DNA from 3 places in the Paenibacillus sp. RRE4 genome. Region 3 is predicted to be linked to each of the others. Evidence: riboswitches for the same ligand, from Rfam matches in the RefSeq annotation. Region 3 holds a riboswitch; each other region holds the start of a gene.

Region 1 (9,983 bases), on a different contig from region 3:
GCTGTTCGTGAGGAACGGGATACGTGGATTGAACGCCAAGCACTGCATGCGTGTGAACTGACATTTGAACATCCGATCCTCCGGGAACGTATGACGTTTCAGGCACCTTTGCCGCCAGATATGGCCGCATTGGAGAAACGTTTGGATACCGAGGCGGCCCCAAGAGAAACGGTGCAATAAGCCAAGCTACACACCCAAGTGCATGAGTAATCATTGATCAAGGCGACAGTTGAGTGTTCGCAAGCAAAAATGCCCCACGGTTTGGCGGCAAAGTAGCCAAACCACACGCCGAAGGCTAAAGAGGTTTTGGAGCTTAAGATTTGAAGCTTTAAAGTTTGGTGAGCGAAGCGCCAAACCACACGCCGAAGGCTAAAAGGGTTTTAAAGCTTTAAAGTTTTGAAGCTATAGAGTTTGGTAAGCGAAGCGCCAAACCACACGCCGAAGGCTAAAAGGGTTTTAAAGCTTTAAAGTTTTGAAGCCATAGAGTTTGGTAAGCAAAGCAGCCAAACATTACGCCGAAGGCTAGAGAGGTTTTAGAGGTTTTAGAGCTTTTAAGATTCTTCATGCTTTAAGGTAGTTAAGCTTGAGTTCGTAAAATCTATAGCTCTAGAAATGTTGGAACAAATGTTGAAAAATCACGTCGTAATGAGGGGCGATAAGCCCGCATTCGACTAAAAAAATTGCTGAGCGAGGGTATTGGGATGGAGCGACTTTTGGATTTGCGGAGCAAACCAAGGGAAGCGATAGACCAAAACCCGAGTGGGAGGAACATCCATGACAAAACTAAAAGTATATCAATATGCGAAATGCGGTACGTGCCGTAAGGCTGTGAAATGGCTGGAAGCGAAAGGGCATGAACTGGAGCTAATCCCTATTTTTGATACACCACCATCCAAAGACGAATTGACAGAGCTTATTCAACAAAGCGGACTTGAAGTGAAAAAGTTTTTCAACACCAGTGGAGAAGTTTATAAAGAGCAAAAGCTCAAAGACAAACTGCCAGGTATGTCCGAGGAAGAGCAGATTGCGTTACTGGCTTCCAATGGTCGTCTGATCAAACGTCCGATCGTAACCGATGGAGAAAAAGTCACCGTGGGTTTCAAGGAAGATACGTATGAGCAGGAATGGAACAACGCCTAATACATTCACCGGAGCTAAGCCTTGAATTGTTCGCAATTCAGGGCTTTTTTTAGTTCAAAGAGGTAGTGGGATAATTATGCTCCATGAGGGTTGGCGTAACTATGGTATAATGATAGAATGAGTTTCGATATTTAATATGCTATCGAAGTTGGAATCGATTGTTGTTCCAGCTTTCATAGATCAAGGAGAGAACAAAATCAAGTGAATCAACGTAATGAACCTACTTTGTTACTGGTAGACGGTATGGCAGTGTTGTTCCGGGCATTCTACGCAACATCTGCAAGCGGATATATCAGACGTACAAAGGCAGGGCTTCCGACCAATGCAGTCTATGGGTTTATCCGTTATTTTTGGGATGCGGTTCAGACGTTTGGACCAAGCCACGTCATCTGCTGTTGGGATATGGGAGGCAAGACGTTTCGCGGTCAGGAGTACGCAGAGTACAAAGGTAATCGTGCTGAAGCACCAGACGACCTTATTCCCCAGTTTGCTCTGATTCGTGAAGTGATGGATAGTCTAAATATTCCGAATATTGGTGCAGAAGGGTATGAGGCTGACGATTGTATCGGAACACTTGCCAAGTATTACACCGAAGAAACCGATATGAATGTGATGGTACTGACCGGAGACCATGATATGTTACAGCTGATTAATGACCGCACAAGTATCATTATTATGAAAAAAGGTCACGGCAACTACATGGTATACAATCCCGAAACGTTGATGGCTGAGAAACAATTGACACCACGTCAGGTTATCGACATGAAGGGCTTGATGGGAGATGCCAGCGACAATTATCCCGGGGTACGTGGAATTGGCGAGAAAACGGCTTTGAAGCTTGTGCAAGAGTATGGATCGATTGAAGGGATTTTAAGCAATCTGGATCAACTGACCCCTTCGGTACGTAAAAAAATTGAGAGTGATCTCGATATGTTGCATCTGTCTCGCAGGCTGGCAGAGATTCACTGTGCAGTTCCGGTGGCTTGTACGCTGGAAGGCTGTGAATTGCGTCTGGACCCGGATACGGTGATGGACAAGTTTGAACAACTTGAGATGAAGAGCCTGGGCTCTTGGATGGGAGTGGCGATAGGGTGAGCAACATGATGATGAAAAAAACGAGTAGAAAGTGGTGGACTGGGGCAATGGCCCTCGTCCTCGCACTTCCGGTACTGCTGTCAGGGGCGGTAAGTGCACCGCAGACAGCGGAAGCCAAAGCAGCGATTAGCACGAAAGTACAGAAAGTGAAAGCAGCAGGACGTAGTTTTAGCGTACAGACCGTTTCCATTCCAAAAGGGACACCAGTAACCGTAGGACTTGCGAAGAAACAGGTTGGTCAAACCGCAACTCTACCATCTATAGTAAAAGCGTATGGCGCACAAGCAGCAATTAACGGAGCTTTTTTTGAAGCATATCACGGAGCACCAGATCCTTACGGAATGTTAATAGCAAATGGGAAAGTGATACATATAGGAAGATATGGAACATCCATTGGTTTTAAGGCAGATGGGTCAGCGATAATGGATTCACTTCAAGTGAGCTTAACGGGCACAGTCACAGATACGAAAGGCAAATCAAGCGGATGGTATGCAACATTTGTTAACCGGACACCTTCAGCGGATGCAAGCATCTCGATGCTCTACACCCCAGAACGTGGGGCCAATGTTGGTTTCAAGGGCGGGACGGCAGTGATTATGGAAAAGGGTGTTGTGACCAAAAAAGTACCGAATACAAACGTGGCGATTCCCAAAAACGGTTCTGTTCTTGTCTTCACAGGTCGAGAGAAGTCCACAGCTGACCGGTTTACGGTAGGCTCCACCGTAGAGATGAATTACAGATATACGAACGCATCCGGTCAGGAAATTCCGTGGCAGGATGTGGTCACAGCTGTGGGGGCTGGCCCGCGTCTGGTGAAGGACGGCAAGATATCGGTCAATCCAGCGGGTGAGGGGTTCAAAGATCCGAAGATTTTGAATGCGTCTGGAGCGAGAAGCGGAATTGCCATCATGCCCGACGGTTCAGTGATGCTTGCTACCGTTTCTGGTGCTACAATAAAAGAATGGGCAGCTGTGATGCAAAAGCTGGGAGCCAAACAGGCGATGAACTTGGATGGCGGTGCATCCTCCGGGATGTATGCAGGTGGCAAGATGCTGACTTCTCCAGGACGGCTGTTAAGTAATACATTAGTGTTTGGTGGTTCTGTTCGATAAAAAGTAATCATGGAGGCATGATGTGGCATGACACCTATACCCGATTCGATTACAGAAGAGGAAAGCACTGCAGTTCTGGCGATTAATATAGGGCAACCTAAGCCATTGCCTGGGCAGAAAAATGAAGTGTTGAGCGGCATTATAAAACATCCTGTCTCCGCCCCGGTGTTCCTGTCATTCACTGGAATGACAGGGGATGCCCAAGCGGATCTGGTGCATCACGGTGGTCCGGATAAGGCTGTTTGTGTATACGATCATAGTCGCTATGCGGCGATTGAGCACCTGATGGATCGTACGTTGGAGTGGGGGGCATTTGGAGAGAACCTGACTGTTACAGGTTGCACAGAAGAAGAGGTTCGCATTGGTGATGTATTTGAATTCGGTAATGCGCAGGTTCAAGTTAGTCAGCCGAGACAACCATGCTTCAAGCTGGGGATAAGATATGATTACAAGCAGTTACCTGTATACTTTCAGGAAAGCGGGCATACCGGTTTTTATTTTCGAGTGTTGCAAGAGGGAGAGGTTGGCCCTGCATCACGTTTTAGAAGAGTTCGCACAGATACTTCATACATGACGATTCTTGAAGCTAACCGGATCATGCATCAGGGGAAACAGGACGTGGAGGGTATGCAGGCTTTACTCTCTATTCCTATGCTCTCAGATAGCTGGAAACAGACATTGCTTAAACGGTTGAACAAGCTTGAGCGCAACTGAGCCCTGCTGAATAGTCCGAACCGCTATATGGATACGGCAGTGTTCCTATTACAAACCAACGTAGGAGTGAGATCAACATGACAGTTTTAGGTGCGATTGAAGCAGGCGGAACCAAATTTGTATGTGGCCTTGGGACAGAACATGGAGACGTTCTGGAACGAGTAAGTTTCCCTACAACCACGCCGGAAGAAACGATGGCTCAGGTTATCTCTTTTTTTGAGGGCAAAGGTATCGAAGCGATGGGGGTAGGTTCTTTCGGTCCAATTGATCCCATTGAAGGTAGTCCGACTTATGGTTACATCACGACAACACCGAAGCCACATTGGGGACAGTACAACATGATTGGCAAGCTCAAAGAACACTTTGAAGTGCCTATGACGTTTGACACTGATGTGAACGGAGCTGCTTTGGGTGAAGCCACTTGGGGAGCTGCACGGGGGTTGGATAGCTGTCTGTATATTACGGTAGGTACAGGTATCGGTGCAGGAGCTGTCGTTGGCGGTAAAATGGTACACGGACTGTCTCATCCCGAGATGGGCCATATTATCGTGCGGAGACATCCCGAAGATTCGTATGCAGGATTTTGCCCATATCATGGAGACTGTCTGGAAGGGCTTGCGGCGGGGCCAGCCCTGAACAAGCGCTGGGAACAACCTGCTTATGACTTGCCGGCAGATCACAAAGCCTGGGAGATTGAAGCGCATTATCTTGCACATGCTCTGATGAATTATGTGCTGATTCTTTCGCCTCAGAAAATAGTGATGGGCGGAGGCGTAATGAAACAGGAACATCTATTTCCGATGGTTCGTAGCAAACTGCAGGAATTGCTGGCAGGCTATGTGCAGCATCCGTCACTTCATGCTGGAATCGATGCATATGTTGTTCCACCAGGTTTGGGAGATAACGCTGGTTTGTGTGGTTCACTGGCACTGGCGAAATTAGCTTTGTCAAAATAAACGCATTTAGGGATTGACGAAATTTACCAATGTGGTATGATGTGAGCAACAGTATAGTACGGTTAATGAGGAAGCACCTCTCTTGCAACGATTTTGCAGAGAGGTGCTTTTTTTGTGCTGTCTGTATAGAGAGACAGAGAGTGCTTTCGTTAATCGAACAGGCTGTATCGTCCAAAGGAGGGAACAAGCAATGGAAGTCTTTTTCATGAACAAATTATCAAGAGTGTCTGAGCAGCATGAGGACATTGCCCAGTTATGGATTGGAGAGGAGGAGAATACCTGGCACTTGGGATGGAGTCGTTACGAAGCAGGGGATCGGGAAGATACGATCTGGTATGAAGGCCATTCGTGGGAAGAGCTGATGCATATTTATCGTCATCAACTTGCCATGCAGATGAGCGAGGGGTATCGTCCATTGATGCATGGGTTATACAACGAAAATGAGGATCTGAAGCTACGCAGTTATGCAGGCCAGCGTCTGCATTGTTTTAGTGAATTATACGGAAATGAGCAATTGTATGAGGATTTATGCACATGGCGCAGGCAAAAAGCGGCTTCGGATCGGAAGGCTCCTTATTTTATAGCAACGAATCGTTTGTTGCGGCTGATCAGTGCTTTTGTTCCACATACGATGGATGAGCTAATGCAACTGCCGGGTGTTGGTGAGAGCAAAGCGGCAGAATACGGGATGGAATGGCTTGACATGATGAGTGGGATCGAGCAATCGAGACCTTTCCCGTTAGACTGGGTATATGTCGTATTGCAAGAAGAAGAGTACGAAAGCTGGTTATATAAGCAGAAAGAGCAGAAGTACAAGCAGGAACTGGATAAATTCATTACGCGCAAGCACGTGCTGGAAGGCATGAAAGAAGGTCAAACCTTAGAAGCGATCGTGAATCGATCTGGATTATCCCGGCGCGAATTAATCGAACTGCTGGAAACACTGGATATGGAAGGCTATGACACGGACTCTTTGCTGGATGTAGAACTGGCTGTTATGCCTGAGACTGAACAAGAGGCGGTATGGAATGCATATGAGGAGTTAGGAGATACATTTCTGAAGCCTGTGTTACATAAAGTTTACGGAGGAGAGCGCCCTGAAGGAGGGAGCCTGGAGCAGGTGTATGAACGGTTACGGATGATTCGCATCCGTTTTCGGAGACATACTGAAACCGAGCGTAATGTTGGTTAACTGAGATACGCCGAGAAGCAGTGATATTAAAAAAGACGAAGTCGTCCCTGTGAAGGAGCGCTTCGTCTTATTCTTTGGAGGTTATGAAATAGTGGGTACTCTGGCCGTTTCAGATCCAGTCTTTTTTACGGAAAATAAAGAACATCGTCAGGCCGAGTGTAATCATCAGGCCGATAACGGCATAATACCCGTATTTCCAGTGTAATTCAGGCATGTTATCAAAGTTCATTCCATAAATTCCCGTGATAACGGTCAAAGGCATGAACACTGTGGTGATCGCGGTAAACACACGCATGATCTCATTCGCGCGGTTAGCGATACTGGACTGGTAGGCTTCTCGCAAGTTGCCCATCAGATCGCGGTATGTTTCAAATGTTTCCGATATTTTTACGGCGTTCTCGTAAATGTCGCTGAAGTATTTTTGCAGCTGATCATCAATGAGACGCAGATCTTTTTTGTTAAGTGTGTTGATGACCTCTTTTTGAGGTCCCAGTACTTTCTTCAGCCACAGAATTTCGCTTCGCAGACCGATAATCTCATTCAGATGTGACTTTTTGGTATGCATTAGAATATCTTCCTCAAGTTTTTCGATTCGCGCTTCAATTCGATCACCAACGGTGAAGTAATTGTCAACGATCAAGTCAACGAGCAGGTAGAGAAGACGATCGGGGCTGCTGATTTCCTGTTCCCAGAGGATCGGCTTCAAGGTGCGCAATTCGCTGACCTTCTGTTTCGTTACACTGATGATAAAGTGTCTACCGAGAAAAAGGTTGACTGCACGCAGGAAAATCTCTTCATCATCAAAACGAATACTGTTGATCACGATAAAATAATGGTTCTCATAAATTTCAATCTTCGGACGCTGTTCTTCATCACTCAAGCAATCCTCAACAGCCAGATCATGCATGGAGAACAGCGGCTGAAGTACAGCCAAATCGTCCACATCCGCATCAATCCAGTAGAATCCTTCTGCTGGTGGAGTCAGCGCTTGCTGAATATCATCCACCGGGATAAATACTCCATTGTTAACCAACCGGATTTTCATAACATCTACTCCTTCTGCACCCGCCGTCTTGGCGGATTTCATCATTAATATGGGCGCAAAAGAACAGATCAGCCGGTCGGCAGCGGAGCCTGTTATCAGGACTGTACTGCGTCATCAATCTATAATCAAACGGAAGAAACGTCCCGCTGCCGACATGCTGATGTCAATTCTCTATGCAGTTGTTCGGAATTCGACTGCCAGTTGGGCCTCGGGTCGCCATCCATTTAATATGTCACCTCTCACATAAGGGCTTATAAACACTTGTCTAGTATACCGCTGGTCTAGGGTGCTTTCAAGCGCAAAAATGTGTCTATTTCACGCTCTGAGGCAGTGTATGACAACGGATGATGAACGGTTCCGAATTTAGGTTCGAAACCAATCAACTGGTTCTTGACGTGAGGGCGGTAATGTTTTAAAGTAAAAGTTAATATATCTGAATTAAAATTGAATACAGCGAAATCTTATCAAGAGTAGGTGGAGGGACCAGCCCGATGAAACCCGGCAACCGGCGATATAACGCACGGTGCTAATTCTTGCAGCGACCAAGCATCCCTGTGATGCTGTTGTAACTGAGAGATGAGAGAGGCGCATATCTGTTTACATATGACCTTTCTCGGAATCCGAGAAAGGTCTTTGTCATATGCAAAGCTTCTCAAAGCGTGATTTTCGCACCAGATGCGACCCATGAAAAAGAAGGAGTCAACTTACAATGCCAATTAAAATTCCCGACACATTACCAGCCAAAGAAGTGCTTGAGAGCGAGAATATTTTCGTCATGGATGAATCTTCCGCGTACAAGCAGGATATTCGTCCGCTCCGTATCGCCATACTGAATCTGATGCCTACGAAGGAAACGACGGAAACGCAATTGCTTCGTCTGGTAGGCAACACACCGATTCAAGTGGATGTTGTGCTGGTACACCCCAAATCCCACACTTCGAAGAACACATCTCAAGAATACCTGGATCTGTTTTATAAAACATTTGATGAGATCCAGCATCGCCGTTTTGACGGGATGATCATTACCGGTGCACCGGTAGAGCAAATGGATTTTGAGGACGTGAACTATTGGGAAGAGATTCAGGAAATCTTTGAATGGACCAAAACGAATGTAACTTCGACGATGCACATATGTTGGGCTTCTCAGGCAGGTCTATACCACCATTTTGATGTACCCAAAGTTCCGCTGGATGAAAAGTGTTTTGGCGTATTCCCGCATACGATCAACAAACCTCATGTTCCGCTGCTCCGTGGATTTGATGAAGTTTTCAACGTTCCACACTCCCGTCACACCGAGGTAAGACGTGAGGATATTGAGAAAAACGATAAACTCGAAATTTTGGCTGAGTCCGAAGAAGCAGGAGTATTCCTGGTTGCCACCAAGGACGGGAAACAAATTTTCGCCACAGGACATGCCGAGTATGATCCGTTCTCATTGAAATGGGAATATGACCGTGATGTTGCCAAGGGATTGGATATCGCGCTGCCGAAGTATTACTATCCAAAGGATGATCCTTCTCGGATACCTCCGGCTACATGGCGTGCACACGCTAACTTATTATTCTCTAACTGGCTCAATTACTATGTGTATCAGGAAACGCCTTACGATATTGGCCCACAAATCTAATCAAGATTACAGGAGGATGCAGTAATGGAAGATAACAAGTTGAAAATTGAAAGCCGTTTAGCTCAAATTGGGTCCATCAATGAACCCGTAACAGGTGCTGTTAACTTTCCGATCTATCAATCCACTGCGTTTCGTCACCCGAAGCTGGGACAAAGCACGGGGTTTGATTACATCCGTACAACAAACCCAACGCGCAAAGTGTTAGAGGAAGCAGCAGCGGCTCTGGAGTCCGGTGATGCGGGTTTTGCCTGTAGCTCGGGTATGGCAGCACTGCAAACGATTTTTGCAATGTTTAGCCAAGGCGATCACCTGATTGTTTCTCTTGACCTGTATGGCGGTACATATCGCCTGTTGGAACGGATTTTGTCACGGTTTGGTGTAACTGCAAGTTATGTAGACACGAACGATCTGGAAGCATTGGAGGAGATCCGTCAGCCGAATACGAAGGCTGTATTCATCGAGACACCAACTAACCCGCTCATGATGATTACGGACATTCAAGCGGTTGCTTCCTGGGCGAAAAAACATAACCTGTTGACCATTGTCGATAATACGCTACTGACTCCATTCTTCCAGCGCCCGATTGAACTTGGCGCCGATATTATTATTCATAGTGCGACTAAATATCTGGGTGGACATAATGATGTGCTCGCTGGATTGATCATCACCAAAGGTGAGGCCTTGTCTGCCGAGATGGCGTTCCTTCATAATTCCATTGGAGCTGTGTTATCACCGAGTGATTCATATCAATTGATGAAAGGCATGAAAACGCTGGCTCTTCGCATGGAACGTCATGAATATAACGCCCTAACGATTGCGAAGTTCCTCTTGGAACATCCGGCTGTAGCTGAAGTGTTCCACCCTGGTTTGTCCGATCACCCTGGATATGAAGTTCAGCGGAAGCAGTCTTCCGGCAATACAGGCATTTTCTCGTTTAAAGTGAAGGATGCACGCTATGTTGAGCCATTGTTGCGTCATATCCAATTAATTGCATTTGCAGAAAGTCTCGGTGGTGTAGAATCACTCATGACGTATCCTGCGGTGCAAACCCATGCGGATATTCCGCTCGAAATTCGTGACGCCGTAGGTGTGGATGATCGTC
Region 2 (9,983 bases), on a different contig from region 3:
TTTGTAATATAATATAGGAAGGAAAGGAGTTGAACAATATGAGCGAAAACGCACAAAGCACCATGTATGATGAGGTATCTGATGTGCTTGATAAACTTCGTCCGTTCCTGCAACGCGATGGCGGTGACGTGGAACTGGTCGACGTGGAGGACGGCATCATTAAGCTGAAACTGGTCGGTGCCTGCGGCAGTTGCCCAAGCTCCACCATTACCTTAAAAGCCGGGATTGAACGCGCCCTTCTTGAAGAAGTTGAGGGTGTACAAGAAGTCGTACAAGTATTCTAATCAATCCTTCACGAAATAAACCTCAGAGAGCCTTTCGCTTCGCAAGAAGCGAGAGGCTCTTTTTTTTGTAATTCCATCAGATTGTAGGCCGGATCGGATCAAGTCCTCCAGATACATCCATGATGTTGCCTGTTATAAAATCCGAATGATCCAGACACAGGTACGTGATCACTCGCGCAATATCTTCCCCACTACCAGGCCGACCTCTTGGTGTTTCTTTATCGGTTATGCCCGCAATCTCATCAATTGTTTTCTCTTTGTTCGCACCACGAATATCTCCGGGGCAAACCATATTGACCGTAATCCCATAAGGGGCCTCTTCAACCGCAAGAGTCTTGGTAAACGAAACCAGACCTACCTTGGCAGCAGCATATACGGCACGATGAGGCCAGGATCTTGCTTCACCCGCGTGACTGAAGCCAAAATGAATAATACGTCCCCACTGCTTGCGGCGCATTTCCGGCAAAACCAGCTGATCCAGAATCATTGGCCCGAGCAGGTTGCCCTGCACTAACATTTGCACTTCAGCTTCAGAATAATCTGCAAACACCCGACGCTCTCGTACAAACGGGCCGGCATTATTCACCAGAATGTCTACATGACCCAGCTGTGTCTCTACCTCTGTAACGAGTGTGTGTATCTCTTCTACTTTAGATATATCCGCCTGAACCGCAATGCAGCGCACCCCTTTGGCGACAATCTGAGCTTGCAACGATTCGGCTTCTGTTCTGCTATGCACATAATTAAGGGCAATGTGGCATCCCTGATCCGCCAGTCTGAGGGCTGTCATTTTACCAAGGCCTTTGGCACTTCCCGTTATGAGGGCAATCTTTCCCTTCACGTTCATCCCCCTCTTCAAAGAGCAGTCACTCATTCAGTATAAAAGATTTAGGCTTGCCTCACAACTTGCATGTGCTCACAATCTGTTCCAGTTGATTTCTTGGATTTTAATCTCTCCTTTATCACCAGAAATATCTTGTCCAAAAGCCAAATATTGTGATACTCTCGTTAAGTCATTATGATCATATAGTGATAAAACATAATAAATAACAACGTGTAAATCTTACATCGTTTGAAGGGATTGCTGAAATGAAAAAGAAATGCTTTACCATTGGCTTCACTTTATTTCTCCTTGCCACACTTCTAATTTCAACATTGAAAGCTGATGCAGAAAGTTACAGTTCAGCTGACAGATTTGAATGGCAAAAAGGCCCCGCAACAATATCGTTAAACGGTATAGCTTCAATCAACATCCCAAAAAGTTTTTCTTTTTTCGACGAAGAAAATACTAAGCGGTTTATGGCGGAGAATCCACCTGCTCCGAACGGTAGCGAAATTGGCTCTATTTATAGCATGAATATGGATTCGCCTTGGAATGTCATATTTGAGATTCATAACATCGGATATATCGATGATCGTGACAAAAATGACCTTGATGCCGATGAACTCTTAGAAAGTCACAAACGAAGTCCTGAAGGACAGCAGGAGAAAGCGAGCACAGAAAATGACTCTTACGTGTTGCGTTGGGATGTTGAGCCTACGTATGAGGATAGCAAACATCAATTACGCTATTCCTTAGGATGGCGAGATCCTCTATTGCAGAACGGAATAGTAAATTACAAAGTAAACTTTTTAACACGGGAAGGTTATATTAGCGTCATACTTGTAACCCCGAGTCATTATTTTGAAGAAAGCCGACAGCAATTCGAAGAAATGGTGCTCCAACATGTTAAAATTAATAAAGGTCATACATACGAAGAATTCGATGCTTCCGTAGATAAAAAATCTAAGCTTAGCCTCATCAACTTAATTCCAGGTGGAGATGGAGCTGCTACTACCAAAAAAACAGAACGGCTAACCTTACTCTTAAAAGGCTTGATCTTCATCGTTGCTGCCAGCGCCGTTGTTTTTGCATTTTTCACGATACGCCGCAGACAGAAACATCAGACTTTCATTGCTTCATCATTGAAAACAGAATCGACAGAAAGCAATATACTTACACACAAAAATGAGACTGACTAACAACGCTAAATGTTATTATTTTACCAATAAAGCATAAATATAAGAGATCTTAATGCATTCGATTTTAAAAGGAAAACCCCGTACATCTCGTTATGAGATGTACGGGGTTTTGACATTAAGGTAGCTGCATGTTGATCTTAAAATGCAGGTTCAACTGCACCTTGGTAACGTTCTTTGATGAATTTTTTCACCGTTTCGGAGTGAAGAGCTTCTGCCAGTTTTTTGATAGCATCCGCATCTTTGTTATCTTCACGGGACACGAGAATGTTCGCATATGGATTGCCTTGCAAATCTTCGATCAGCAACGCATCTTTAGATGGATTGAGGTTTGCTTCCAGCGCATAGTTGGCATTGATAAATACCAGATCGGCTTCATCCAGCTGACGCGGCATCATGGCTGCATCCAGTTCGATGATTTCCAGGTTTTTCGGATTCGCTGTAATGTCTTGTTTAGTGGATGCGATGTTTGTATCGTCTTTGAGGGTAATCAGACCTTTTTTCGCAAGCAACAAGAGTGCACGTCCACCATTCGAAGGGTCGTTTGGAATAGCCACTTTAGCGCCATCTTTCAGTTCATCCAGGGATTTAATCTTTTTGGAGTAACCACCGAAAGGTTCAACGTGAACTGGAGTCACAGCAACGAGGTTAAAACCACGCTCTTTGTTCTCTGTATCAAGGTAAGGCTGATGCTGGAAGAAGTTTGCGTCCAGTTTCTTATCTGCCAGCTGTTGGTTAGGTTGCACATAGTCGTTAAACGTCACCACTTGCAAACGAATGCCTTGTGCTTCCAGCTCGGGTTTGATGCTTTCCAGAATTTCAGCATGTGGTGTAGGCGAAGCGCCGACTTTCAATTCAACGGTACGCGGAGCACCTGCTGCGTTATCCGCACCACTGTCCGATTTCTTGTTGTTGCCGCAAGCTGCGAGCACGGCAATCATCATCAAGCTGAGTAAAATAATAGACCATTTTTTCATCTGTAAAACCCCTTCGCATTTTTATTTTTCAATCTATCTGTTATTTCCGGGTGAAATAAATGACCAGACGATCACCAATCATCTGCAGGAGCTGAACCAGAATAATCATGGATACTACGGAAATGATCATGATCTCATTCTGATATCGGTAGTATCCATAGTTAATGGCTAGTGTGCCCAGACCTCCACCGCCAACCATACCCGCCATGGCCGTATAGGACACCAGCGTAACGATGGTGATTGTAATTCCGGCAAGCAAACCCGGTAAAGCCTCGGGTAACAACACCCGTCTGACGATCTGAGCCGTAGATGCCCCCATTGCCTGAGCTGCTTCAATGACACCGCGGTCTACTTCACGTAAAGTATTCTCCACCAGACGCGCAAAATACGGAGCAGCCGAGATGACCAGCGGTGGGATGACACCAAGCACACCTGTAGCGGTGCCCACCAGCGTACGCGTAAACGGAATAAGAGCAACAATTAATATGATGAAAGGTACCGAACGTAAAATATTAACAATAACAGATAATATGATGTAGGTCAGTTTTGAACTAGGTGCAGCCGAGCGGCCTGTCATAAACAGAATGACACCAAGCGGCAAACCCAAGAGAACAGTAAACAAACCGGATACAGCTAGAATTTGCAATGTTTCAATGGAGGCCGTACCGACCTCTTCCCAGCGCACTTTGGAAAAATCCATTATCGAAGCACCTCCACATCAAGTCCTTCTGCGGTTAGTTCAGACAAGGTTTGCTGGATCGCAGCGGAGTCACCTTCAAAACGCACCGTCAGTTGACCATAAGGAATCTGCTTGATTGTAGAGATTGTACCTTGCAGAATTGCGAAATCCACACCTGTTTTGCGAACCGTTCTCGACAGAATCGCCTCATAGGTTTTATCTCCAAGAAATGAAACCTTCACCAACTTGGAAGAAGTACCTGCCGGCAACTCCGTTCCAGCATTTTCCATAACCGTTTCCTCCAGTGCCAGTCCACCTTCGCTGTCCCGTGAGACAAAATCCCGTGTGATCGCATGTTGCGGTTTCAGGAACACTTCCGTCACCGGACCTTGCTCCACGATACCACCTTGATGAATAACAGCCACTCGATCACATATGTTCTGAATAACGTGCATTTCGTGAGTAATTAGCACAATCGTCAGATTATACTTTTCATTGATATCCAGCAATAGCTTCAGGATCGAATTGGTGGTTTGCGGATCAAGTGCCGAGGTAGCCTCATCACAGAGAAGAACATTCGGATCACTCGCAAGTGCCCGTGCTATACCTACCCGTTGCTTCTGTCCACCGGACAACTGTGCCGGATATTTACTGCTATGTTGCTCCAGACCAACCAGAGCGAGCATTTCCTTCACCTTACGATCAATCGCTTCCTTAGGTGTGTTGACCAGTTTTAAAGGGAAAGCCACATTGTCGTATACCGTTGCAGAAGACAGCAGATTAAAATGCTGAAAGATCATACCGATCTTGCGTCTTTGCTGCTGTAATTCACTTTTGCTAAGCTCGGTCAGGTTAATGCCATCAACCCAAACCTCACCTTCCGTCGGGCGCTCGAGTAAATTAATACATCGAATCAAGGTACTTTTCCCCGCACCCGAGTGACCAATAACTCCAAAAATCTCACCCTTCTGAATTTTCAGATCAAGGTGTGATAACGCCGTCGTTGTTTTAGCACGTCTGCCGTATGTTTTGGTTAATCCAACCAATTCAATCACTAATACTGCTCCTTCCCCATCACCTACATATATCTTTACCCGAAGGAAGGGAAAACTCCCCGTTCTACGCAAAAAAAGAGCCCTTTGCAGATACAAAGATGGCTCTTCACGTGAAATGACCTTCTCATCTGCCAAAATCATGTGCAACATGATTCTGTAGGAATTAGCACCTAACATCAACAATGAGAACCATTCATGCCATCATCGTTGATCGGTTGCCGGGCTTCATCGGGCCTGTCCCTCCGCCACTCTCGATAAGAGAAATATAAAGTTGTAGGATTATATAGATTCATGTAGTTCATCATGTATAATGACCGAACTGCATCAAATGCTGTATTAAAGACACGATTCCATGTAAGATTTGATCTGGAACTCAGTATAATCAAAGTATTCCGATTTGTCAAATGGTATTATTTAAAACCATTGCTACATCTAGTGTTTCAAAATCTGTTTACGCCAGATTCGATTAATGTATCGATAGGCCATATTCAGTGTTTCACAGACCATATCTACCCCTTGCTGCATCTCAAGAAGATGCTGATCCAGATCCTCCAGCTTCACTTTGCCACGCAACGTCTGATGTAACTGCCACAAATCATCCTGCATTTCCGAATTCATGTAATGAATCTCCATGTTACGCCGCTTTCGCAATTTGCTCATCGGTTCTCGGTATGCTTCCTTGATTTTAATTAATTGCTGTGCCAATTCATGATGATCCCGATAATATTCGAATTGCCTCAGAACGGTATAATAGGAGAAATGTACTTTTGTTTTCGATGTATTCAGTTGGAAAACTTCATTCAAAACCGTACCTAATTTGTCCAGAATCGCGAAACATCGAATAAACGCATCTTTATAGAAATAAACGTACCGGGCGTATTCTGCTTTCTCAGCAGAACTCATATCGCCCGTCGAGCCTGCAACCACTTTTTTACGAAAATGTGCGGATGCAAAATAACTCTGCTCCAGTTCATCCAAAGAGGAGATTAGTCCCTGTGTCCACACATACAACTTCCGATAATCATGGTTTGGATCATGATCCACATACATTTGTTTTTCAAAAGACTCCAGTGTAAACGCCATGGTATCCATGGCTTCTTTCAGTTTCCCTTGATTCACTCGTGGCTTTTCTCCCAGTAACGTACGTAGCATAGAAGACCTCCTCTTTCCACTGATGATGCAAAATATATATGTTTTCACAGCTGTTGAACAGCTGAAGATGAATCAGACCCTATGTGAGTTCGGTTAATCAAGACAACTTGATTTAGGTTGCCCTGCTACCTCCGACATCAAACAAAAGTCCACCTCTCCAATGATCTACATCACCGGATGGTGGACTTTCCAACATGGCCCAGCGCAGCTACAGGACAATGCAATAAACTTACTTTTTACACAAAATTATTTATTTAGAAACGGTTCACCGGGCGGTACAGCTTGTATACGAGGAAGCTCATATAGGTCAAGACACCAAAAAGTATAGCGATATCCAACATATGTGCCAGCGCCACAAACATGTAAACTTCCGGGCGATTGATCGTCCACATCATAAACATTCCAATAACCACTTGCAAAAGAATCAGAACGACGGATAACACACCGAGAGTACGCAATTCACGGTTATCCGGGTGTTTACGATAAGCAAAGTGTCCCAAGACCGCAATCACGATCACAAGTGACACAGCTGCCAGACGATGGGCAAAAGCCACAGCTACCCCGCCAGAAAGTTCAGGCACAATCTGCCCGTTACAGAGCGGGAATCCGGAACAACCACCTGCAGAGTCGGTATGGCTTACAAATGCCCCTGTATACACGACCAGGTACGTATAGATCGTTGAAAACCAGACCAGATTGCGGAACCCCTTACTAACGCGCGGATACTGGTTCAGACGCTCCAAACCGCCATATCTGGCCTCCTGCCTGATCCCAAGAGCCATCATCAATGAGCTGGCAAAGGCAATAAGCGCAAACCCAAAGTGTAGCGCCATGACCGCTGACGATTGTGAAAAGACTACGGCAAAAGCGCCCATAATTCCCTGAATAATCACAAATAAAAGGGTTAGAAACGAGAACAATTGCAAATCACGACGCTGTTTGCCAAAGCGCAAGAAAGCAACAAAAGATGCGATAGACAATAGTCCTGCCAGTGCACTGACAGCACGGTGGGAGTATTCAATCAGAGAGGCAACCGTGTGAGCCGGTACAAGCTTTCCGTTACATAAAGGCCATTCTGTTCCACAGCCAAGGCCTGATTCCGTTTTAGTCACGATTCCGCCTCCGAAGGTAGCCAGGAACATGACGAGACAGGTTAATACGGTTAACCATTTAAACAATGTTAAGTGCTTCAATTTTTTCTCACCCGCTGTTGTTTTAAGATGGCGAAGAAGTTCTTCGCTTGATGATCATGCTGATTCATTATTGATGCTGGTATTCTATTGTTGCTTTGAACGTTGTTATTGCCTTACCTACTGCTTTGACTCCATAAGAAGGCTCATTACAGCATTGTTTTGTACTTTGACACTAATTTCACAACTAAATTCATTATACCGGATAAAAGCATCATTGACGCCGCGCTTTGTGACAAAATGTTAACGTCTGTTAAAAATTTGACCAGCAGGTCATTATATTTCGAAATTATGTATGTAAATCACGGCGGACTCGCGCCTAAAGCCCCTCATTTATCTTCCAGCTCCAGTTATGAGCTATGAGTTTTCAAATCATCAACTATCCCAACTTTGAATTCTAACGATCACCACGAAGCTTATTTTGCCAAAAAAGTTCCTCTTCAGAATGTAACGAACACCATGGAGCTTATTTCTAAGAAATAGTCTAATAAATAGTACAAATGCGCCTTTTAGCTCAAAATAACGTCACTGGTGATCGTTAGAATTTCTGAAAAGTTATTTTCGAGTGAATAACGTTCCTGGTGATCGTTAGAGCAGGAGTTACGATGCCGTGTCTGCAAAAAAATAAAAACAAGGCCGTCTTAAGCCCAGTGCAGCTCAACCGACAGCCTTGTGTTTGCATACTTAGTCCACATTCTTCCCTGTGTTGGGGTAATTCATTCCTGCTGCGCGACGTGAAATTAAAGTTATAAAATTACTCAGACATTACATCATTTCGCATATCCATCTCTTCGCAACATAGCCACCTAGGCCTTACTTGTGAATGGTATTGTAGACCTCAACCGCACGATCCAAAAACTGCTCAATCTCTTCTCTCGACTTACGCAGCTTGTTCACATAGCGCACCAGTTCACGTCCATCTGTGTAGGCTACAAAACTTGGAATACCCAAAATATTCTGCTCCTGACTTACTGTGCCCACCTGATCAACATCCACTTCAATCAGGGTCAAGTCACGTGAATACTTCGTTTCCACCTCAGGCATAAACGGATCGATGTATTTGCAATCCCCGCACCAGTCTGCCTTAAATACGGCCACTGTCAAACGTGGAGATTGAATCGCCACATCAAATTCCGGCTTGGATGTAATCTGTTCCATGGTCACATCTCCCTTTCTGTACCTTGTCTCCTTCTAAGTGAAGCAAATTGGTGATTGGAAGTCAAATGTTCAGCGCATACTTAGAATAACCACAAGTCCTGGCATATCAAACACAGATATTCATGAAAGGATGTTCCATTCATGACTTCCACCAGAAATGACTCTTCGGAAAACCAGCATTCAGGTTCCATTGTACAGATCATCCGCTCCATTCCCGGAGCAGCCCTGGAAGTATGGCGCGGTAAACAGGCCGCATGGCATGCATCTGCACAGCTTAGACATCCTCTGCGTGACCTGAATTGGAACGCAGATACGGCTGCTGCTCTGCAAGCTGAGGTGGAGAAGCTAATCCCTGCAACAGGCAAGCCATCTCCTGCTCGCAACAATCAGGCACAACGTGCACTGGTGTGTGAGGAGGACTGCATTATTCTCGAAGAAATCAAAACCTTAACACAGCAGCAGAATCGCAGTAATGTGAGTCGCACCGCCGCTTATCTGGAATGCTACGAGCAGTATCCCGAGCTGCATTGGGCGCTACTGGCGCATATGGTATCCCGCAACGGCGGATATCATATGACCGACCTGCACAGTGACCTGATGCATAATCTGCAAAATCAGAAGGATCGTGAGCATATGTATCGCTTGCTGGAGCGGTGCAATGCCCTTATTTTTCAGGATGCCTATCCTCAGTTGCAGCTGTATATCCACAGTCGCCGGCTTGGACGAAGCTGCTTCCATCTGTTGTCTCATTTTCACGTATCGTCGTTTATGACCCCGTTCTGGGAGCGATTTTGGCTCGAACGTTGCAGTTCCATACTCAGTGTGGCCTTAATTATTAATGAGCAGAACTATATTGAGAGTCGTGTGGTGCAACATCCTTATTTTCAAAAAGAAGTGCTCTCCAAACCTGCTTTTCATCTGCACAATCTGGCCGGGCTGAACCACATTGTTTTCCCTCTTGCACAAGGAGGCGGGCTCGTCGGGCGGGTCATTGAGCATTTTGGCAAATTAAATGAACGTATCCAGTTCGGCAAAGGGCTGTATGCCCTGTTATTCGGCGTAGAGCAAGTGCTTCAGCAAGTACTGGACTTCGCACGAACCGTGCCTCATGGTGGCTCACGAGCCGAATATTGGCCAGATCTGTTTACCAGGCAACATGAAGGACCAGGAGACCACGCCCTGTACACGGATGCTCTACTCAATGAGGAATGGCTACCGGAAGGTCAGCGTCTATATTCTCCTGAGTTGCTCACCGTCTGGGGGGACACACCGTATGAGCCAATTACAAGACATGACTGGCTGGAAACGCGAGATTGCCTCGGATACCTGACTGCGCCACGCCGGCCTTGGCTGTTTGAGATGAGTCATGAGCATCGGTATGGCATGTTAAAAACAGCACTCGCTCATGATGTACAGGCGATAACTCACTAATCTGGAAGTAACATTGCGAAGCAAACAATGCACCCTTA
Region 3 (9,983 bases):
GCCAGATAGGCACCGTACGGGCCAACAGAACCAGCAACGACAGGTCGCGGACGACGTAGCTTGTCGCCACCAGTGTGCTCACCTGTACGATGTTCACGTTGCTCGTTCCCCGCGTTCTCGACATGTTCCGATGTCGCTACCGCAGGTTGTCCAGTTGAACCTTCTGCACCTGCTGTAGCTCTTTGCACTTCTGCCCATACCTCATCTCTCGCTTTGGCGGCCAGCTCTACTGTTTTGCGAATCAGATCCAGTGCAGCCTCTTCTCCAATGCCACGCTTGAGGAAGCCCTCCACTGTCGCCTGATAACTGGAGGTGATTGTGCAATCTGCCCCTGCACGGAAATAATCAGCATGCACGTTCACGATAACATCCGGGTTCTCCAGCAACACTCGTGCAGACCAGAGCGGATCATCCAGATCACAGCCATGCTGTTCAAGTTCCGTTGCCAGTGCACCATCCAGAATCATAATCGGATACTCGTCCAGAATACGTTGAACCACATTTATATCATTCGTTTGCTCTCGTTGAGTCATGAAGTCAGCCCTCTTTTCTTCTTCATACGATCCGTCCAATAATACACAATGTAACACAAAATAATGAATGGAATACCACAGTATAGAGCAATCCGCTGCGTCGGGTCAAAAGCGATACCGATACAGGATGCGAGGCACAATACAAATGAAACGATAGGTACGATTGGATATAATGGCGTTCGATAAACCAGGTCTTTCACGTCATGCCCTTCCCGCAGATACTGCCTACGGAACATATACTGAGATATACTGATGCTCATCCACACAGCTACCACAGCAAGACCTGAGATCGAAACAAGCGTAATATAGACGGTTCCCGGCGCAATGATGCTGGATAGTAACGCCAGCGCACCACCAGCCATACTAAGCACGAGTGCATTGAACGGTACACCGCGTTTGGTCAAACGGGCAAACCATGGAGAGATGGTCTTTTTATCCGCCAATGACCAGAGCATCCGCGATGAAGCATATAACCCCGAATTGGCTGCGGATAGAATTGCCGTTAAAATAACAAAGTTCATGATGTCGGCTGCATAAGGAACACCGATTCGCTCCATGACAGCAACGAACGGACTTTCCAGCACACTTGCATCTGACATCGGAAGCAATGCTGACAGAATAACGATCGTGCCAATAAAGAAAATAATCAAACGCCACAGCGTGGTATGAATGGCTTTCGGAATGGTTTTTTCCGGATTTTCCGTTTCGCCTGCGGCTATACCAATCAGTTCCGTGCCTGAGAAAGCAAAATTGACAGCCAGCATCGTCATCAGGATCGCAGTCGCTCCATACGGGAACCACCCAGACGCTGTAATGTTGGAAAAGAACGGAGCCGGTTCAGCATTTGCCATCGGAATAATACCAAACATAGCGGCGCCACCAAGAATAATAAAGATAACAATCGTCATCACTTTCACCAAGGAAAACCAAAATTCGGATTCGGCAAAAAGTTTTACCGTGAACGCATTAAACAGGAAGATCATCAGCGCGAACAGCGCACTCCAGATCCAGACGTTCACAGACGGAAACCAGCGCTGCATAAGCAGTCCCGCGGCTGTGAATTCCGATCCAAGCGCTACGGTCCAAGTCAGCCAGTACAGCCAAGCCACCGTGTAACCTGTTGCTGGTCCAATGTATTTAGCCGCATAACTATGGAATGCACCTGTCTCCGGCATATGCACAGATAGTTCGCCAAGACAGAGCATCACCAGATACACCACCAACGCACCGATCAGATAGGACAAAATCGTACCGAGCGGTCCCGCTTGTTGAATGGTATACCCTGAGCTAAGGAACAGTCCTGTTCCGATGACGCCGCCAAGAGAAAGCATGACCACATGCCTCGTTTGCATTTTTCGCTGAAATTGACCCTTTTCGTTACTGTTCTCCATATAACCTGCTCCCTGCTTCTTCATCCAGAACAAACAAAAAAGACCCACTCTTCCCCAAGAGTGCGCCGCAACTGACAAATAAAAACAAACGCTCCTATCTATCAGGCTTTCACCCGCTGGAATTAGCACAGTATCCTTCAGATCTGTTGCTGAGGTTTCTAAGGGCCAGTCCCTCCACCTCTCTGGATAAGAAAATGATTTTGTATAACTATATCGACTGTTGTCAAATGTGTCAACATTTAAATAAAGACTACGTGCGACCCAAGCATAGCTTTCAATCTCCTCGTTGCCAAAATTAATATATTAAGCATCTCGGCTGGGGAGTATAGTAAGCTACTCTGTCGAAGAGCCCGGATTCACAATGCTCGTTTTGATCTCATAGGTAATAGGTACGGTCGCAAACACTTCATCCCAGTTATCTTTTACCTTTTTCCAGATTTTTGGATAATGGATTCGGAGGCTGTCCCGAAAACCGGCAACGTCGGCTTTATAGGTATGCTGGAGTTTGTAGAGCATCTGATCAATCTGTTGATCTACGATTTTGGCAAAATCCTGCTCCAGTTCCTTTAGATAGGCTCCTTTTTCTTCTTTTTCAGGCGCGCGCCAATCCTCCATTAGCCAACCTTCTGACTCTGCCTTGACGTGGAATGAGATGTCTCCATGAACTACCTTCGGAATAATTTTTATAGTTTTTTTCTTGATCTCATAGAGAATCGTGAAGCCTTCCTTACTATATGTTTTGATAACCCCGCCTGCCTTTTCCTCAGGCTTAATCCAAGATAATGCTTCCAGGTCGGTTTGGCTAAGCTCCCCGATAAATTTCGTTGTTTTGGCTTTAAAGATGCTCCCCCCTGAAAATTTATCCTCGCCATATGCATTCAACACATTTTGAAGCAAAAAGCTGGAGCCAGACTGCATCTCTGCATCCAGTTTGGCAAGGGAAACAGGCTCCATAATCTTATTGGATATATACGAATTATTTGTAATACCCGTAAGATAGAAGGCTGGAATCCGGGAAGGATCTCTAGAAGTAAGCACATCCACCGCACGGTGATGGCTGATTAGTACAAGGCAATTGGGTCGAATATCGTTATCCCGTAGCACAAAATCAAGCAACTGTTGTAATCCGTACTTTTTGGCAACATCCTTGGAAATGACAATCACTTTCAAATGGTGACCAATCAATGGACGATCTCGGCGAAGGGCGAATTGACGAAAAATTTGAAGCATCGAATCCCCGCTAAGTTGTTCGTTGGAGTAGGATGATTTGCCAGAAGAAGGTGAACCGCCTTGATCACTCTGCTGGCTACTTGATTTTCCGGGGGCGATCTGTACCGTTGCAGTTACGTTGTTTTCTTTGGGGTAATGCCCTCCTTGGGCTGATATATTTTTCTCGAATTCAGTTTCATGACCAACATCAATGCCAAGAGCAACATATAGACTTAAATCCTCAATCTCCCGGCTACTCCAGCATCCCGAGATGAGGCTAAGAATCAGTAACGCACAGGTGATACGCAACCACCGAATAGGAATCATGCGTGTTTACCTCCCTTTTTTCGAATAATGCTAAGTAGCAGCAATACCAAAGGCATAATGGCAAACAAAACGACAGATGCATTACCCAGCATGTCTCCCAGTGCAAATGTTTCATAAATATTTTTCGGAATTGCGGCTGCCAAATAAATAAACGGCAGAAGACAGTACATAATGGTGCGCATCTTTTTAGCTTTAAACAGATCACGAATTCCCACAGAAGCGCAATAATGAGTGATGGCGAAGGTAGAGAAAATCTGCAAAATCCAGATGACCAGCAATAACGACTCGAAGCGTTCAAAGATTAGACCCTGAATCTCAAAACTTCGAACCAGATCGAGCGTTGGCCATGTTCTCGTTTTGATTCCATCCAGAGACAAGCTGCCCACGACCATTACGACTGTAATTAAATAGATGGCTGTGGATATCCCGATTCCCCAAGTCATGGCCTTATTGCTTTTCTTCGGATTTTGCATATATGCCGTAATGACCAGCATCACTTCATAACCTGTGTATGAGAGCAAGGAAGGCTTCAAACCTTTAACAACAGGCGTGATGCCCTCTCCGAGTACAGGTCTGAGATTACCAATCTCGAACAACTGATTACTAAGCAAAATTTCCATCACAAATATGACCAAAGTAATCGGCAAAATGATCTCAAACACACGCACGATGACTGGAAGTCCGCCGGAGATCAGATAGATTCCAATCCACATAAACACCATCACAATGGCCCAAGTAGGTGTACGCTCCAGCAGATACATTCCGGTAACCTCAGCCATCACCCGGATTTCGAAGGCGGCTATCACCATAAAATAAAGAATGTTGGCACAGCCGAGTATGTAAGCAAACCAGCTCCCCGTGATCTCCCGGGTGAATTGAAAAACGGTTTTATCCGGGAATCTTCGACACAAGGTCACCATTATAATACCAACCCCCGTAATGATAAGCCCTGAAAGGATGATCGAAATCCAAACGTCAGGTGTTCCAACCGCTTTGCCCGTTGTCCGGGGGAGTGTCAATATGCCTGCACCAAGCATATAATTGACGATAATGACGGCAGCTTGTGTCGTGCTTATTTTTACTTGGGAGTCATTCACTTTTTTTAGCACCTCCTGCCATCTGTGAAATGTACGCAATCATACTGAACTGCTCAGAACCTCTCTGCACGGAACTTCACTTCGAACAAACATTATTTCTTCCGATCTTCATCGGTCGGATTCATCATGTCAGGACGTCTTCTCATCATATTCAGCGGGGCACGAATGACAAAATCCTTCCAATCACTCAAGTGGTACGGAACCGCTGGTGCAATATAAGGCACCCCGAAGCTGGAGAGTCGGGCCAGATGTGTGCACATGAGCAGGAAGAACATGACCACACCGTACAACCCCATTACCGCAGCACTGAACATAGCGGCAAAACGGAGCAAACGGAGCGTCAATCCCGCACTATACACTGGGATGGTGAAGGACGAAATCGCTGTGACCGCCACGACAATGACCAGAAACTGGCTGATAATGCCTGCCTGTACTGCTGCCTGCCCGATGATCAGACCCCCAACGATTCCCATTGCAGGTCCGATCGGTTTGGGCAGACGAATGCCGGCTTCCCTTAGAATCTCAATGGAAAGCTCCATAATCAAAGCTTCGATAATCGAAGGAAAGGGCACACCCGAACGGGTTTCAATAATCGTCAGCACCAGTTTCGTTGGAATCAGACCTGGATGAAACGAAATGAAAGAGATATAAAGCGCCGGAGCTAGCAGGGCTAGCATAGCTGCCATAAAACGTAGAATTCGAAGGAATGTACTTGGAATCCAGCGTTCATAGTAGTCTTCTGGAGATTGGAGCAGCATGCTGAACGTAACCGGCACAACCAGAACAAACGGGGTTCCGTCCAGCAAAATAGCGACGCGCCCTTCCAATAAAGCACCGATTACGCGATCAGGCCTTTCCGTATTCAGAATCTGCTGAAAAGGGCTCAGGGCATCATCTTCGATCAGTTGTTCTACGTAACCGGACTCCAGCATCGCGTCCATATCAATACTTTTCACACGTTTCATAACCTCGGTTACGAGTTTAGGGTCGGCAATATCCTGAAAATAAGCAATAGCCAAGTCCTTTTTAATCCGGCTACCCACTTCAAGCTTTTCTATAAATAAACTCTGATCGCTTCCATAACGTCTTAAAATCCCCGTGTTATCACTAAGCTCCTCTGTAAAACCGATACGCGGTCCGCGTAGCAATCCTTCCGATAAGGGTTCATCCACCCCGCGCGTCTTCAATCTGGAAGTTCCGATTAGCATAGCTCCCGGCAGGCCATCCACTAACAAACCGTTTTTCCCCACCAATACACCCGATGCAAGTTCTTGAAGAGATTGTGTCTCCTGAATTTCACTTACGGGAAGAATTTGAGTTTTCAGATACGTGGACAGGAAGTCTTCTTGTTCAGGATGAAGGAAGCTTTCCTGTTTGAGCTCAGGTATACCCTCGATCATTAAAGGTTTGATTAAATATTGGTCGATCAGATCTGTATCCGTAAGCCCTTCGGTATACATAATCGCTGCTCTCGTGTTCGTTCCCCGAATGGTGAACTCTCGAATATGTACATCTGCATTTTTGCCAAACGTCTCTCGAACCGTAATCAGGTCTGTCGTGTGTATTCCAGTTAACTTAATGTTGGCATAGTGCCCCGTTTCCGTCCCTGGCCCGATGCCGGCTTCCGCTGGTGAAATGTCCTTCGGAGAAGAAGTCATTTTATTTTTGCGTGAGAAGCTCCCCCGCTTGATCGCCATATGGAACCAATTGGTCGTGAAATATAGAATAATCGGTACGATGAACACCATAAGTGCCTGTGCCCAGATGGTCCATTTCGGTACATAAGATAAAATCGTTGACCACACCCTCCATCCCTCCTTCCTTCTGGTAAAATCAAACCACAGGTATTCCCGGCTTATTGTGTCCTGTTTACCCATAAAAATTCCGTGATTTTGGCAGGAAATGCAATGGAACACTTTCTTGTCTGATGGTTAACGACCACGTTTGACTTACGGGGATTATGATGCAAACAGCAAAAAAACGACCCTGTCATGAGCACAGAATCGTTCTGGAATTCATACCATATTTATTTTCGCTTACACAATTCGGGTTACATGCTGTGCCTTATCATCCAGTAAATGAGCCGCGGCCGCGATCGTTTTGAAATCATTTAACGCAATCTCAATTCTTTCGTGACTCTGTTGCACGTAGTCCTCTACCTTTTTCGTACCATTTGTAATATTGGTAATCTCTTTGGTAATGCCGGTTACGCTGTCTCGAATCTCGTTAATTGAATTCTCCACCATGGCTGACAGCTTGCGTACTTCCTTCGCCACAATATCGAATCCTCGGCCGAACTCTCCTGCATGTGCAGCCTCAATCGCTGCATTTAGCGCGAGTAGTTGTGTCTGAGAAGAGATTTCACGAATGGTTCGCACCACTCCTTGAATGGAGCCAGCCTGTTCTTGCAGATGCGTTAGAGTAGACTGGTTAGCTGTAGATACTTCCGAGATGTAAGAAACGCTGGACATTAGTTCATGACTCCGACCAATTCCTGCATCCGCCTGCTCATTCAGCTCTTGAGATAATGCCTTCAATTCCTGAACGACGGTTGTAATGTTATTTTGTCGGTTCGTAATATCCGTAGCCATCTTGCAAACGCCAAGCACCTTCTGATTCGACGCATCAAACACGGGCATATATGTAGCTTCGAGCCATATCGATTGGCCTTTAGCATCCATACGCTCAATTTTGTCCTGAAAGCTGTTTCCAGCCAAAATACTTCTCCAGAACTCCTCATATGCCGGACTATCTGTAAATATTGCAAAGCATAATTGCCGATGCTGCATTCCATACATCTCTTCCTTGGTATACCCCATTCTTGAAGCAAATACATCGTTCACGTATGTAACCCTGCGGTTTAAGTCGAAGCGAATAATCGCCAAACTTTTCTCCATTGCCTTGACCACTAAATCGTCCGTCACCTGATCTTGCCGCCCAGTCTCCAATAAAGACATCCAAATCCCCCACAATCCGTCCCATAGTCAATAAAGTGTTGCATTTAATTACTTCATGCCGTTCATGATAGATGCATTCATGCGATGCGTTGACTCCTAGTAATGATACCCGAATTCGGGACTTTTGGATCACTAAATTGCACGAATCCCAAAAAATATTTTTGTGTGTACATACAACCTTCATACTCTGGGTCATAATTCACGATCTGTGGGGATATAGAGCAACATAAAAAGCAAGTTATGGGTATCATAACTTGCTTTTTTTTGGCGACTTTATTCTATATAAGTTGAAAAAAAACTTAGAAATCATGTACCGTTACACATAACTGAATGACAACGCCAAACGGATCACGGACGATCCCATATCCGGGGCTGAATTCATTCCGTTCGTAGGGCACAAGTACCTTCACACCCTCATGTTGTGCCAACACCTCGTACAGTCGATCCATTTGGCCTTGATCCTGGGATTGAATGCACAGCGATGTACTGTTCCCCAGTTCCCAGGGTCTCTCCGCATCAATTGCATCCTCTGCGATCATGATTTTGTTTGCTCCGATTTCCAGCACCGAATGTGTAATGTACTCATCCTGACCGGCAGGATATGTGAAACCGGGACTCATTTGCTTCATTTCTTTGTAGCTTTTTCGGAACAACACCTTTGCACCCAACGTTTTTTCGTAAAATGTAATGGCTTTAGCCGCTTCTCCGTTCATCGAGAGAAAGGGAATCACTTCCATATTCATTCTGTTTGCCTCCTCTATTCGTTTGCCTTACACTTATCACTATAACGAGTAAAGGTGCCAATAAACGGCACCATTGAGAGGAGGGAGTGGTGAACAGATGAAAAAGACTGAACGTTTACACCATATGCTTCGCTTCATCAATCAAAAACAATATTTCACCCTGACTGAATTGATGCAAGAGTTTCATATATCGAAACGCACCGCATTGCGAGACATTGCGTCCTTAGAAGAGATGGGCGCGCCCATCTATGTCGAATATGGACGTTATGGCGGCTACCGGCTGCTTCAGCAGATGCAGCTGCCTCCGATCTCTTTTAATACCGATGAGCTCCATGCCCTGTACTTCGCCATGCAGGCCCTTCGCAGCTTCACCAGCCTGCCTTTTCAGACGACATTTGACTCTGTGCACGAGAAATTTATGGCCGCATTATCCGATCGACAACGAGAGAATATTCATCACATGCAACAACGTGTCACCTTTAAACATACCGAACAGATCAAAGACAGTGTTCATCTGGAGCTTCTATTGAAGGCCGCGGTACAGCAAATGGTTATTCAGATCGAGTATCCTGAAAAAATCAGGAGCGCGACGGAGCGGAATAAAGTCACCGTTTCGTTTAAGAACAAGGAGCCTACGAAAGAGAATCTGGAAGTTACTCCTGATCCGTCAGAAGCCGTTTCCAAAACAAAAACCAGCACCCGTGTTATACAGCCCATTGCGCTATATGCCAGTAAAGGGTACTGGTACTGCCAGGCGTACGATCTGGAGAAAAAAGCGTATCGTGTATTTCGCTGTGATCGAATCATTTCGGCTGTGCTGACGGATATGGAACCTGTCAATCAACTTGCTGAAATACATAGTGAACATCTCCAATCCCTATGGAAACCTTCCGAACAAGCTATCTCGTTTCAATGTAAGATCAGCGATTTGGGCATGGAGCAATTTCAACAAAATCACTACCCATCCATGCGCCTTGAAGAACATGACGGATTCTATCTGCTCGTCGGAACCTATGAACCTCATGAACTGGAGTTCATTGTGAGCTACCTTGCAGGTTACGGTACTTCCATTAGAATTGTTGAGCCTGAGATGTTGAAGGAATCGTTGAGACAATATTATTTGAATTTGCTGGAGTGTATTTAATGCTAATAAAAAAATACCCGGCTTGGGCGCATACCGAAAAAATACGGCATACACCCAAGCCGGGTAAGAGATTTAGAACATAATATCAATGGCCTCTAGCTCATCTTGTTCCTGTTCGGATTGTCCGTTCAGGGAAATATCCTTCAGCAACATCGAAGGCTGTTCACCAATCTGGCTGATGATGAAGAGCAGATCCTGAGCGAAATTATCGATCAGATTGCGTGTAAACAACTTGGTCGCATATTCAAACTGCCCGGTCATTCCCTCATCCAGCATCGAAATAACCAAGGTCAGATCGAATTGAGCAACCGTATGCTTTTCCGGATACGATTCGATCTGGATCTTTCCGAAGCTGTGAACGTTATCTTCCTTCGTTTCCAGAGCAAACATGACATCGAATACAGGATTGCGGCTTAGGTCCCGCGGTACCTGAAGTTTCTTCACAAGCTCCTCAAACGGATAATCCTGGTGATCGTAAGCCCCGAGCATCGTTTCTTTGACTTCGTTCAAGTAAGCAAGGAATGTCTTCTCCCCCGAAGGATAATGGCGAATGGCCAACGTGTTGACAAACATTCCGATCAG

The links. Region 3 has a riboswitch for S-adenosylmethionine ahead of mmuP (S-methylmethionine permease). Riboswitches for the same ligand answer to the same signal wherever they lie in the genome.
Region 1: linked by a shared signal. The riboswitch ahead of metA (homoserine O-acetyltransferase MetA) and the one ahead of mmuP (S-methylmethionine permease) in region 3 are both predicted to bind S-adenosylmethionine.
Region 2: linked by a shared signal. The riboswitch ahead of Q9R46_RS24490 (methionine ABC transporter ATP-binding protein) and the one ahead of mmuP (S-methylmethionine permease) in region 3 are both predicted to bind S-adenosylmethionine.

What each region holds. Positions count from the first base shown of each region.
Region 1 is NZ_JAUZUT010000001.1:881,795-891,777, forward strand. It holds gene Q9R46_RS04225 (RluA family pseudouridine synthase) at 1-180, shown strand, start outside; gene Q9R46_RS04230 (arsenate reductase family protein) at 775-1,140, shown strand; gene Q9R46_RS04235 (5'-3' exonuclease) at 1,342-2,235, shown strand; gene Q9R46_RS04240 (phosphodiester glycosidase family protein) at 2,241-3,347, shown strand; gene Q9R46_RS04245 (MOSC domain-containing protein) at 3,375-4,061, shown strand; gene Q9R46_RS04250 (ROK family protein) at 4,139-5,017, shown strand; gene Q9R46_RS04255 (HRDC domain-containing protein) at 5,208-6,209, shown strand; gene corA (magnesium/cobalt transporter CorA) at 6,319-7,254, opposite strand; SAM riboswitch class I at 7,713-7,837, shown strand; gene metA (homoserine O-acetyltransferase MetA) at 7,964-8,881, shown strand; gene Q9R46_RS04270 (aminotransferase class I/II-fold pyridoxal phosphate-dependent enzyme) at 8,906-9,983, shown strand, end outside.
Region 2 is NZ_JAUZUT010000009.1:36,019-46,001, forward strand. It holds gene Q9R46_RS24465 (NifU family protein) at 39-284, shown strand; gene Q9R46_RS24470 (SDR family oxidoreductase) at 361-1,125, opposite strand; gene Q9R46_RS24475 (DUF2167 domain-containing protein) at 1,374-2,306, shown strand; gene Q9R46_RS24480 (MetQ/NlpA family ABC transporter substrate-binding protein) at 2,444-3,280, opposite strand; gene Q9R46_RS24485 (methionine ABC transporter permease) at 3,321-3,980, opposite strand; gene Q9R46_RS24490 (methionine ABC transporter ATP-binding protein) at 3,980-5,014, opposite strand; SAM riboswitch class I at 5,136-5,275, opposite strand; gene Q9R46_RS24495 (Cthe_2314 family HEPN domain-containing protein) at 5,447-6,166, opposite strand; gene Q9R46_RS24500 (COX15/CtaA family protein) at 6,421-7,359, opposite strand; gene Q9R46_RS24505 (thioredoxin family protein) at 8,170-8,514, opposite strand; gene Q9R46_RS24510 (DUF2515 family protein) at 8,656-9,945, shown strand.
Region 3 is NZ_JAUZUT010000007.1:113,978-123,960, forward strand. It holds gene mmuM (homocysteine S-methyltransferase) at 1-467, opposite strand, end outside; gene mmuP (S-methylmethionine permease) at 530-1,924, opposite strand; SAM riboswitch class I at 2,016-2,117, opposite strand; gene Q9R46_RS23585 (Ger(x)C family spore germination protein) at 2,258-3,460, opposite strand; gene Q9R46_RS23590 (GerAB/ArcD/ProY family transporter) at 3,457-4,557, opposite strand; gene Q9R46_RS23595 (spore germination protein) at 4,650-6,362, opposite strand; gene Q9R46_RS23600 (methyl-accepting chemotaxis protein) at 6,594-7,514, opposite strand; gene Q9R46_RS23605 (VOC family protein) at 7,814-8,257, opposite strand; gene Q9R46_RS23610 (helix-turn-helix transcriptional regulator) at 8,355-9,401, shown strand; gene Q9R46_RS23615 (non-ribosomal peptide synthetase) at 9,474-9,983, opposite strand, start outside.